One region of the Escherichia sp. E4742 genome, then DNA from elsewhere that is predicted to be linked to it. Evidence: predicted binding sites of a transcription regulator. Region 1 holds the regulator's gene; the other holds the start of a gene.
What was found. Region 1 encodes PhoB, which activates phosphate uptake and scavenging genes when phosphate is short. Its sites were predicted from a motif close to CTGTCATAAAACTGNCNNAT; they were not measured.
Positions count from the first base shown of each region.

Region 2: kdgR (DNA-binding transcriptional regulator KdgR) is a predicted target of PhoB. The motif match lies at 1,955-1,974, and genes of this name have one in related genera.

Region 1 covers NZ_CP040443.1:3,412,370-3,416,804, forward strand. Annotated here, with positions in the region: gene sbcC (exonuclease subunit SbcC) at 1-26, opposite strand, end outside; gene sbcD (exonuclease subunit SbcD) at 23-1,225, opposite strand; gene phoB (phosphate response regulator transcription factor PhoB) at 1,415-2,104, shown strand; gene phoR (phosphate regulon sensor histidine kinase PhoR) at 2,162-3,457, shown strand; gene brnQ (branched-chain amino acid transporter carrier protein BrnQ) at 3,863-4,435, shown strand, end outside.
Region 2 covers NZ_CP040443.1:4,929,776-4,934,210, forward strand. Annotated here, with positions in the region: gene FEM44_RS24020 (YebO family protein) at 104-391, opposite strand; gene mgrB (PhoP/PhoQ regulator MgrB) at 466-609, opposite strand; gene FEM44_RS24030 (YobH family protein) at 766-1,005, shown strand; gene kdgR (DNA-binding transcriptional regulator KdgR) at 1,152-1,943, opposite strand; gene FEM44_RS24040 (MFS transporter) at 2,120-3,493, shown strand; gene htpX (protease HtpX) at 3,541-4,422, opposite strand.

The DNA of each region.
Region 1 (4,435 bases):
TTCAGGCGCAGGCTGAGAATTTTCATGCTTCGTGTTCTCCGGCGAGGGTCTGCAACGTCGTGGCGAAAAGATTCTGTAGACGTTGCTGCTGCGATTCATCCAGTTCTTCTAGTGCCAGACGGCGATTGAACACCTCTTCGACGCTGAGTTCGCTGAGGGTTTCACGCTGTTGGCTGGCTAACACACGCTCGCGCTGTTCACGACTCCGGCGTACCAGCAATACTTCGACTGGCAGTGATTCGGTTAATACCTGAATCTTGCGTTGAATATCATGCAGATACTCATCAGTAGTGATTTCGATATCCAGCCAGACAGGTGGTTCTTGTGATACATCGCGCCACTGTTCCAGCTGTTCGGTAATCGACGCCAGATCTCCTTTCAGCACTGCCATCGGTTGCGTTACCGGTACGTTCAGGTTTTCCACGCTCTCTAATTTGCCGTTTGAAAATGTCACCAGATGGACATATTTACTCTTACCGCATTCATCAAAACTCAGTGGAATGGGGGAGCCGCAATAGCGAACATGTTCCATGCCACCAATAATCTGCGCGCGGTGAATATGCCCGAGCGCGATGTAGTCGGCTGGCGGAAAGTTTTGTGCCGGAAACGCGTCCAGCGTGCCAATATAAATGTCACGCACGGCGTCACTTTTACTGGCACCCACGGTCGTTAAATGTCCCGTGGCGATGATGGGCAGAGGCTGATCGCCGCGCAGCTTGCAGGCATCGGCATAGTGTTGTTGATAATAATCAGTAATAGCTGCCAGCAAATGCTGCTGTTTTTCAATACCGTTAAGCCCCGCCTGGCTGGTAATAATGTCACGCGGGCGTAAAAAAGGAATGGGGCACAGCACTGCGCCTGGCGTCCCGTCGCGATGAGGCAAGATTTGCGGCGCATGTCCGGCGCTGGCGACCACGGTAGTATTGAGGAACGCCATGATATCGCGCGATTCATTCAGCGTGGCGACTGAATCATGGTTTCCCGCCAGTACCACCAGATGACAGCCCGTTTGCTGTAAATTGACAACAAAACGGTTGTATAACGTACGGGCGTAACTGGGCGGCGAACCGGTATCGAAAACATCACCGGCAACAATAATCGCATCCACCTGATGGGTTTGTGCTGTCTCCAGCAGCCAGTCAAGAAAAGCCTGATGCTCAGCTTCGCGGCTTTTACTGTAGAAGTTCTGGCCGAGATGCCAGTCTGAAGTGTGAAGGATGCGCATAACGATTCTCTGGCGAAAAAGCATGGGCGCGATTATACCCAAACAGGTGCGCTATTTGCTTTTTTCTGCACCACGGAAATCAATAACCTGAAGGGATGTGCGACGTGCTTTTCATAAATCTGTCATAAATCTGACGCATAATGACGTCGCATTAATGATCGCAATCTATTTATTACAACAGGGCAAATCATGGCGAGACGTATTCTGGTCGTAGAAGATGAAGCTCCAATTCGCGAAATGGTCTGCTTCGTGCTCGAGCAAAATGGCTTCCAGCCGGTCGAAGCGGAAGATTATGACAGTGCTGTGAATCAACTGAATGAACCCTGGCCGGATTTAATTCTCCTCGACTGGATGTTACCCGGCGGCTCCGGTATCCAGTTCATCAAACATCTCAAGCGTGAGTCGATGACCCGTGATATTCCGGTTGTGATGTTGACCGCCAGAGGGGAAGAAGAAGATCGCGTGCGCGGCCTTGAAACCGGTGCGGATGACTATATCACCAAGCCGTTTTCGCCGAAGGAGCTGGTGGCGCGAATCAAAGCGGTAATGCGCCGTATATCGCCGATGGCGGTGGAAGAGGTGATTGAGATGCAGGGGCTAAGTCTCGACCCGACATCTCACCGGGTGATGGCGGGCGAAGAACCGCTGGAGATGGGGCCAACTGAATTTAAACTGCTGCACTTTTTTATGACGCATCCCGAGCGCGTGTACAGTCGCGAGCAACTGTTAAATCACGTCTGGGGAACCAACGTATATGTGGAAGACCGCACGGTCGATGTCCACATTCGCCGCCTGCGTAAAGCACTGGAACCGGGTGGGCATGACCGCATGGTGCAGACCGTGCGCGGTACAGGATATCGTTTTTCAACCCGCTTTTAACGCCTTGCTCATCGGACGCAGAGCAAGGCTTATGATTTCATAACTGGAGTATCTTACGTGCTGGAACGGCTGTCGTGGAAAAGGCTGGTGCTGGAGCTGCTACTTTGCTGCATCCCGGCTTTCATCCTGGGTGCATTTTTTGGTTACCTGCCCTGGTTTTTGCTGGCATCGGTAACAGGACTGCTTATCTGGCATTTCTGGAATTTATTGCGCCTTTCGTGGTGGCTGTGGGTGGATCGCAGTATGACGCCGCCACCGGGGCGTGGTAGCTGGGAACCGCTGCTGTACGGTTTACACCAGATGCAACTGCGTAATAAAAAACGCCGCCGCGAGCTGGGTAATCTTATCAAACGCTTTCGTAGCGGCGCGGAGTCGCTACCCGATGCGGTGGTGCTGACCACGGAAGAGGGCGGTATTTTCTGGTGTAACGGTCTGGCGCAACAAATTCTTGGTCTGCGCTGGCCGGAAGATAACGGGCAGAACATCCTTAACCTGCTGCGTTATCCGGAGTTTACGCAATATCTGAAAACGCGTGATTTTTCTCGCCCACTCAATCTGGTGCTCAACACCGGGCGGCATCTGGAAATTCGCGTCATGCCTTATACCCATAAACAGCTGCTGATGGTGGCGCGAGATGTCACGCAAATGCATCAACTGGAAGGGGCGCGGCGCAACTTTTTCGCCAACGTAAGCCATGAGTTACGCACGCCATTGACCGTGTTACAGGGTTACCTGGAGATGATGGATGAGCAACCGCTGGAAGGAGCGGTACGCGAAAAAGCGTTGCACACCATGCGTGAGCAGACTCAGCGGATGGAAGGGCTGGTGAAGCAGTTGCTGACCTTGTCGAAAATTGAAGCCGCGCCGACGCAGTTGCTGAATGAGAAGGTTGATGTGCCGATGATGCTGCGCGTCGTTGAGCGGGAAGCCCAGACGCTGAGCCAGCAAAAACAGACATTTACCTTTGAGATTGATAACGGCCTCAAAGTGTCTGGCAGCGAAGACCAGTTACGCAGTGCGATTTCGAATCTGGTCTATAACGCCGTGAATCATACGCCGGAAGGTACGCATATCACCGTACGCTGGCAGCGAGTGCCGCACGGTGCCGAATTTAGTGTTGAAGATAATGGACCGGGCATCGCACCGGAGCATATTCCGCGCCTGACCGAGCGTTTTTATCGCGTTGATAAAGCGCGTTCCCGACAAACTGGCGGTAGCGGGTTGGGGTTAGCGATCGTGAAGCATGCGGTAAATCATCATGAAAGCCGGCTCAATATTGAAAGTACGGTGGGCAAAGGTACGCGTTTCAGTTTTGTTCTGCCGGAACGTTTAATTGCCAAAAATAGCGATTAATCCGCCTTTGTCATTTTTTGTTGCCATAAGCCAGCCGATGCTGGCTTTTTTTCTTTGCAGTCAAAAAACGGGCGCTGAATTTTACAATGTCTGGTGATTTTTTGTTCGCATGATAAGCCATATCTTTTTCACGGAAATAGTGTTTTATACTGGTTGGAGATTTCTTATCGCTATATACCTCTGGTTTTTAGATCCCTCCTTGCTTTAAAACGTTATAAGCGTTTAAATTGCGCTTCAGGTGCTGTCATACTGACTGCATTCACGCGGTAAATCGAAAAACTATTCTTCGCCGCGCCTGGTTGGGAGTATTTCCCGCTAAAATTGTTTAAATATACCGCTGTATCATCCCCAGGGATTGGCACAAAATTTAACGTTACAACACCACATCCACAGGCAGTATGATTTATGACCCATCAGTTAAGATCGCGCGATATCATCGCTCTGGGCTTTATGACATTTGCGTTGTTCGTTGGCGCAGGTAACATTATTTTCCCTCCTATGGTCGGCTTGCAGGCAGGCGAACACGTCTGGACTGCGGCATTCGGCTTCCTCATTACTGCCGTTGGTCTGCCGGTATTAACGGTAGTGGCGCTGGCGAAAGTTGGCGGCGGCGTTGACAGTCTGAGCACACCAATCGGTAAAGTCGCAGGCGTGCTGCTGGCTACGGTCTGCTACCTGGCGGTAGGGCCGCTGTTTGCAACACCGCGTACGGCAACTGTCTCCTTTGAAGTGGGCATTGCGCCGCTGACGGGTGACTCCGCACTGCCGCTGTTTATCTACAGCCTGGTCTATTTCGCTATCGTTATTCTGGTTTCGCTCTATCCGGGCAAGCTGCTGGATACCGTGGGCAACTTCCTTGCGCCGCTGAAAATTATCGCGCTGGTCATCCTGTCTGTTGCGGCGATTGTCTGGCCAGCGGGCTCGATTAGCTCGGCAACTGAGGCTTATCAAAACGCTGCGTTTTCGAACGGTTTTGTC
Region 2 (4,435 bases), 1.5 Mb from region 1:
TCCAATAAAGGATTAATTTTAATCAATTGCATCATTATAGTGCATGTAAGAATGATGAGATGAGTAACCCATCAACACAGGGTTACTCAAATTGCAGGAAGGATTACCGTTCTGCTACCAGACGAATAATATCTTCATCTTCACTCGTTTTTTGGTTCTCAGTAACCTTTTCATTGGCTTTTTCAGGTTCGTTAGCTTCGCACAAGCGGCGTAACAGTACATTCTGCCGTTTTTGCTGATCCAGCAATGCCTCAAGCAGTTCAATCTGTTCGTTAGTCCGGGAACTGGCACGGTTGATGAAAAACCACAAGATGAGCCCAATAATAAGAACTACTACCGATACGACCAAAGACGCAATGTTCATCACGCCTGAATTTACAACTTCGTTCATTTAACCACCTCTAAGTAGAGGCGCCATTTTACCACTGCTACGCAGGAAGGAAATCTACTGATGAAAAAATGATATCACCATGGGATGAACTGATTGATGGCACAAATTCCGCTGAAAAATTGCACATCCTGATCGCACATTATGTTGAATACCTGCATCCATAACAGCAAGAAAGCCAGCATAGCGGCAACCAGAACGACCCATCGAAACTTTTTCACTCCAATCTCCGTTTAACCTATCTTCTGCCTTTAAACTATCATGCGTTAGTTAAACAACGTCTAACCATGTCGATATTCGTGCTTTTTCGGAATGATACGCTTGCTTCAGTCCATATTGCCGCTACGATTAAGCAAACAAAAAGAGAAGAGGTCGTAATGCGATTCATCATTCGCACAATTATCTTGATAGCACTGGTATGGACAGGATTATTACTCAGCGGATATGGCGTTCTGATTGGAAGCAAGGAAAATGCTGCCGGATTAGGGCTGCAATGCACATATCTCACCGCCCGAAGCACAAGCACGGTGCAATATCTACATACTAAAAGTGGATTTTTGGGGATTACAGATTGCCCGCTGCTACGTAAAAGCAATATCGTCGTCGATAATGATTGATAGATAACGGTACAAATATCCACATCAAAACTAATGGATATAAAGTATTTTCATCTTCTGCTCGAACGATATCACTATTAACATTATTTAATCCACGCTGAATGAAGAACCTGTCTGAATCTTATGCAGACAGGTTCTTATTTTAATCAGAATGGATAGTCGTGATACCCCATTTGTGCGGATATTTTGCGCGCTGCCGTATGCAACATAGCCACATACTCCTGCAAACGTTCTTCAGAAAAACGCAGCGTCGGGAAGGAAATACTCAAGCCGGCAATCACGACACCAAAGCGGTCAAACACCGGAACGGCGATGCAACGCAGCCCTTCTTCCTGTTCTTCGTTATCTTCGCCGTATCCCTGCTCACGGACCTGATCTAACACGGGTAATAACGCCTCTGTGCTGGTGATGGTCCGATCGGTGCTGCGTTTATATTCCACGCCCTCAAGAATTTGCTTCACTTCATCGCGATCGCGCCATGCCAGCAGTACCTTACCAATCGCGGTGCTGTACAGCGGATTACGACGCCCAATCCGTGAATACATGCGCAAATTGTACATAGAGTCAATTTTGTGGATGTAAACGATACTGTCTTCATCCAGTGCGCCAAGATGAATGGTTTCTTTGGTCAAACGGGAGATCTCACGCATCTGGATATCTGCACTGCGAATAAGATCGACGTTTTGTAACGCACGAGCGCCCAGCTCAAATAATTTCAGGGTCAGAGAGTATTTCTCCGACTCTCCTTCCTGTGCGACATAGCCCAGGGTTTTCATGGTCTGTAAAAAGCGATAAACGGTGCTTTTTGACATCATGACACGCTGTGACAGCTCGGTTATCCCTATTTCGCGCTCTTCGCCCAGCGCCTGCAGAATGCCAAAAACCTTCAGTACGGAAGATACAGAATCAGGTTGTTTATCCAGATCTGCGTTAGCCATTTATCACCTCATTGCGAGTGTTTTATAAAAATCAGAACTGTTTTTTATTATAATTTCGCGCCAGGGTGGTCGCAATCCATCTTTTGCCGGTTAGTTACAATTCTGCGACATTCGCCGTGAATATCAGTGCTAAAATCATACCCCTGTTGATTATTACCAAAAGATATAAAATTCCTATGCCAAAAGTTCAGGCCGATGGCCTGCCGTTGCCTCAGCGGTACGGCGCAATTTTAACCATTATTATTGGTATTTCGATGGCGGTTCTCGACGGCGCTATCGCTAATGTCGCCTTGCCAACCATTGCAACCGATCTCCACGCCACACCAGCCAGTTCCATCTGGGTGGTGAATGCCTACCAAATCGCGATTGTTATCTCCTTACTCTCGTTCTCTTTTTTGGGCGATATGTTTGGCTATCGACGAATTTATAAATTCGGTCTGGTGGTTTTTCTGCTCTCATCGTTGTTCTGCGCTCTTTCTGATTCACTGCAAATGCTAACCCTGGCGCGTGTAATACAAGGTTTTGGCGGCGCGGCGTTAATGAGCGTCAATACTGCACTCATCCGCTTAATCTACCCACAACGTTTTCTGGGGCGAGGGATGGGAATTAACTCTTTTATCGTCGCCGTCTCCTCCGCTGCCGGGCCGACGATCGCCGCCGCAATCCTTTCAATTGCGTCCTGGAAGTGGTTATTTTTAATTAACGTACCGTTGGGTATTATCGCCCTACTCCTGGCAATGCGTTTTCTGCCGCCAAATGGTTCTCGTGCCAGTAAGCCGCGGTTTGACCTGCCCAGCGCCGTGATGAATGCGCTGACATTTGGCCTGCTTATTACCGCGTTGAGTGGTTTTGCTCAGGGGCAATCACTGACGCTGATCGGTGCTGAACTGGCGGTAATGATTATTGTTGGTATTTTCTTTATTCGCCGCCAGCTTTCCCTTCCTGTTCCACTGCTACCGGTGGATTTACTGCGTATTCCGCTGTTTACACTATCAATTTGTACCTCCATTTGTTCTTTCTGTGCGCAAATGCTGGCGATGGTTTCCCTGCCTTTTTATCTGCAAACCGTACTTGGGCGTAGTGAAGTTGAGACAGGTTTGCTCCTGACCCCGTGGCCGTTGGCAACGATGGTCATGGCTCCGCTGGCAGGTTATTTGATAGAGCGCGTCCATGCAGGATTGCTTGGTGCTTTAGGGCTGTTCATCATGGCGGCGGGACTTTTTTCACTGGTCCTGTTGCCAGCTTCACCTGCCGATATCAATATCATCTGGCCGATGATCTTATGCGGTGCAGGCTTTGGGTTATTCCAGTCCCCCAATAATCACACCATTATTACCTCCGCCCCGCGTGAGCGTAGCGGTGGTGCCAGTGGAATGTTGGGTACAGCGCGTCTGCTTGGTCAGAGTAGCGGTGCAGCTCTGGTGGCGCTGATGTTGAATCAGTTTGGTGATAATGGTACGCACGTCTCGCTGACGGCTGCGGCTATTCTGGCAGTGATCGCCGCCTGTGTCAGTGGTTTACGCATTACCCAACCGCGCGCACAAGGCTAAAAAAAAGCGCGTCAACCAGGACGCGCTTTTTTATAATTTACTGCAAATTACTTCAGGTATTCACCGGTACGCAGGGCTTCAATACGTTTATCCAGCGGCGGGTGAGTCATGAACAGCTCACTCAGCGATTTGGACTTACCATTGATACAAAAAGCCATCATGCTGGTTGCTTCCTGCGGCTCATAGCTGGTTTTCAGACGCTGCAGCGCAGCAATCATTTTCTCACGACCAACCAGTTTGGCTGAACCTGCATCGGCATGGAATTCACGGTGACGCGAGAACCACATGGTGATAATGCTCGCCAGAATACCAAATACCAGCTCCAGCACCGTCGCAACCGCAAAGTAGATCAGCGGGTTGCCGTTGCTCTCTTCACCTTCATCACGGTTACCGCCCATAAAGCCCGCGGCAAGCTGCGCCAGAATACGTGAAATAAAGATAACGAAGGTGTTTACCACGCCCTGAATCAGCGTCATGGTAACCATGTCACCATTCGCAATGTGGCTAATTTCGTGGGCAATTACCGCCTCGGCTTCATCCGGGCTCATGTTCTGCAGCAAACCAGTGCTGACAGCAACCAGAGAGGCATCACGACGAGCACCTGTCGCAAAGGCGTTGATATCCGGCGCATGGTAGATAGCTACTTGCGGCATAGCAATCCCCGCCTGACGGGCCTGGTTTGCTACAGTATTGACCAGCCAACGTTCCCTTTCGTTACGCGGTTGCTCGATCACTTCCCCGCCAACAGATCGTAATGCCATCCATTTGGACATCAGAAGCGAAACGAAGGAACCACCAAAACCGAACAGCAAGGCCATAATCATCAGCCCCTGAACGCTGCTCGACTGTATCCCTGTCAGGCTCAGTACCAGCCCGAAAACGACCATGACGGCCAGGTTCGTTAGCAGGAAGAGCGCGATTCGCATCATAATTTTCTTTTTA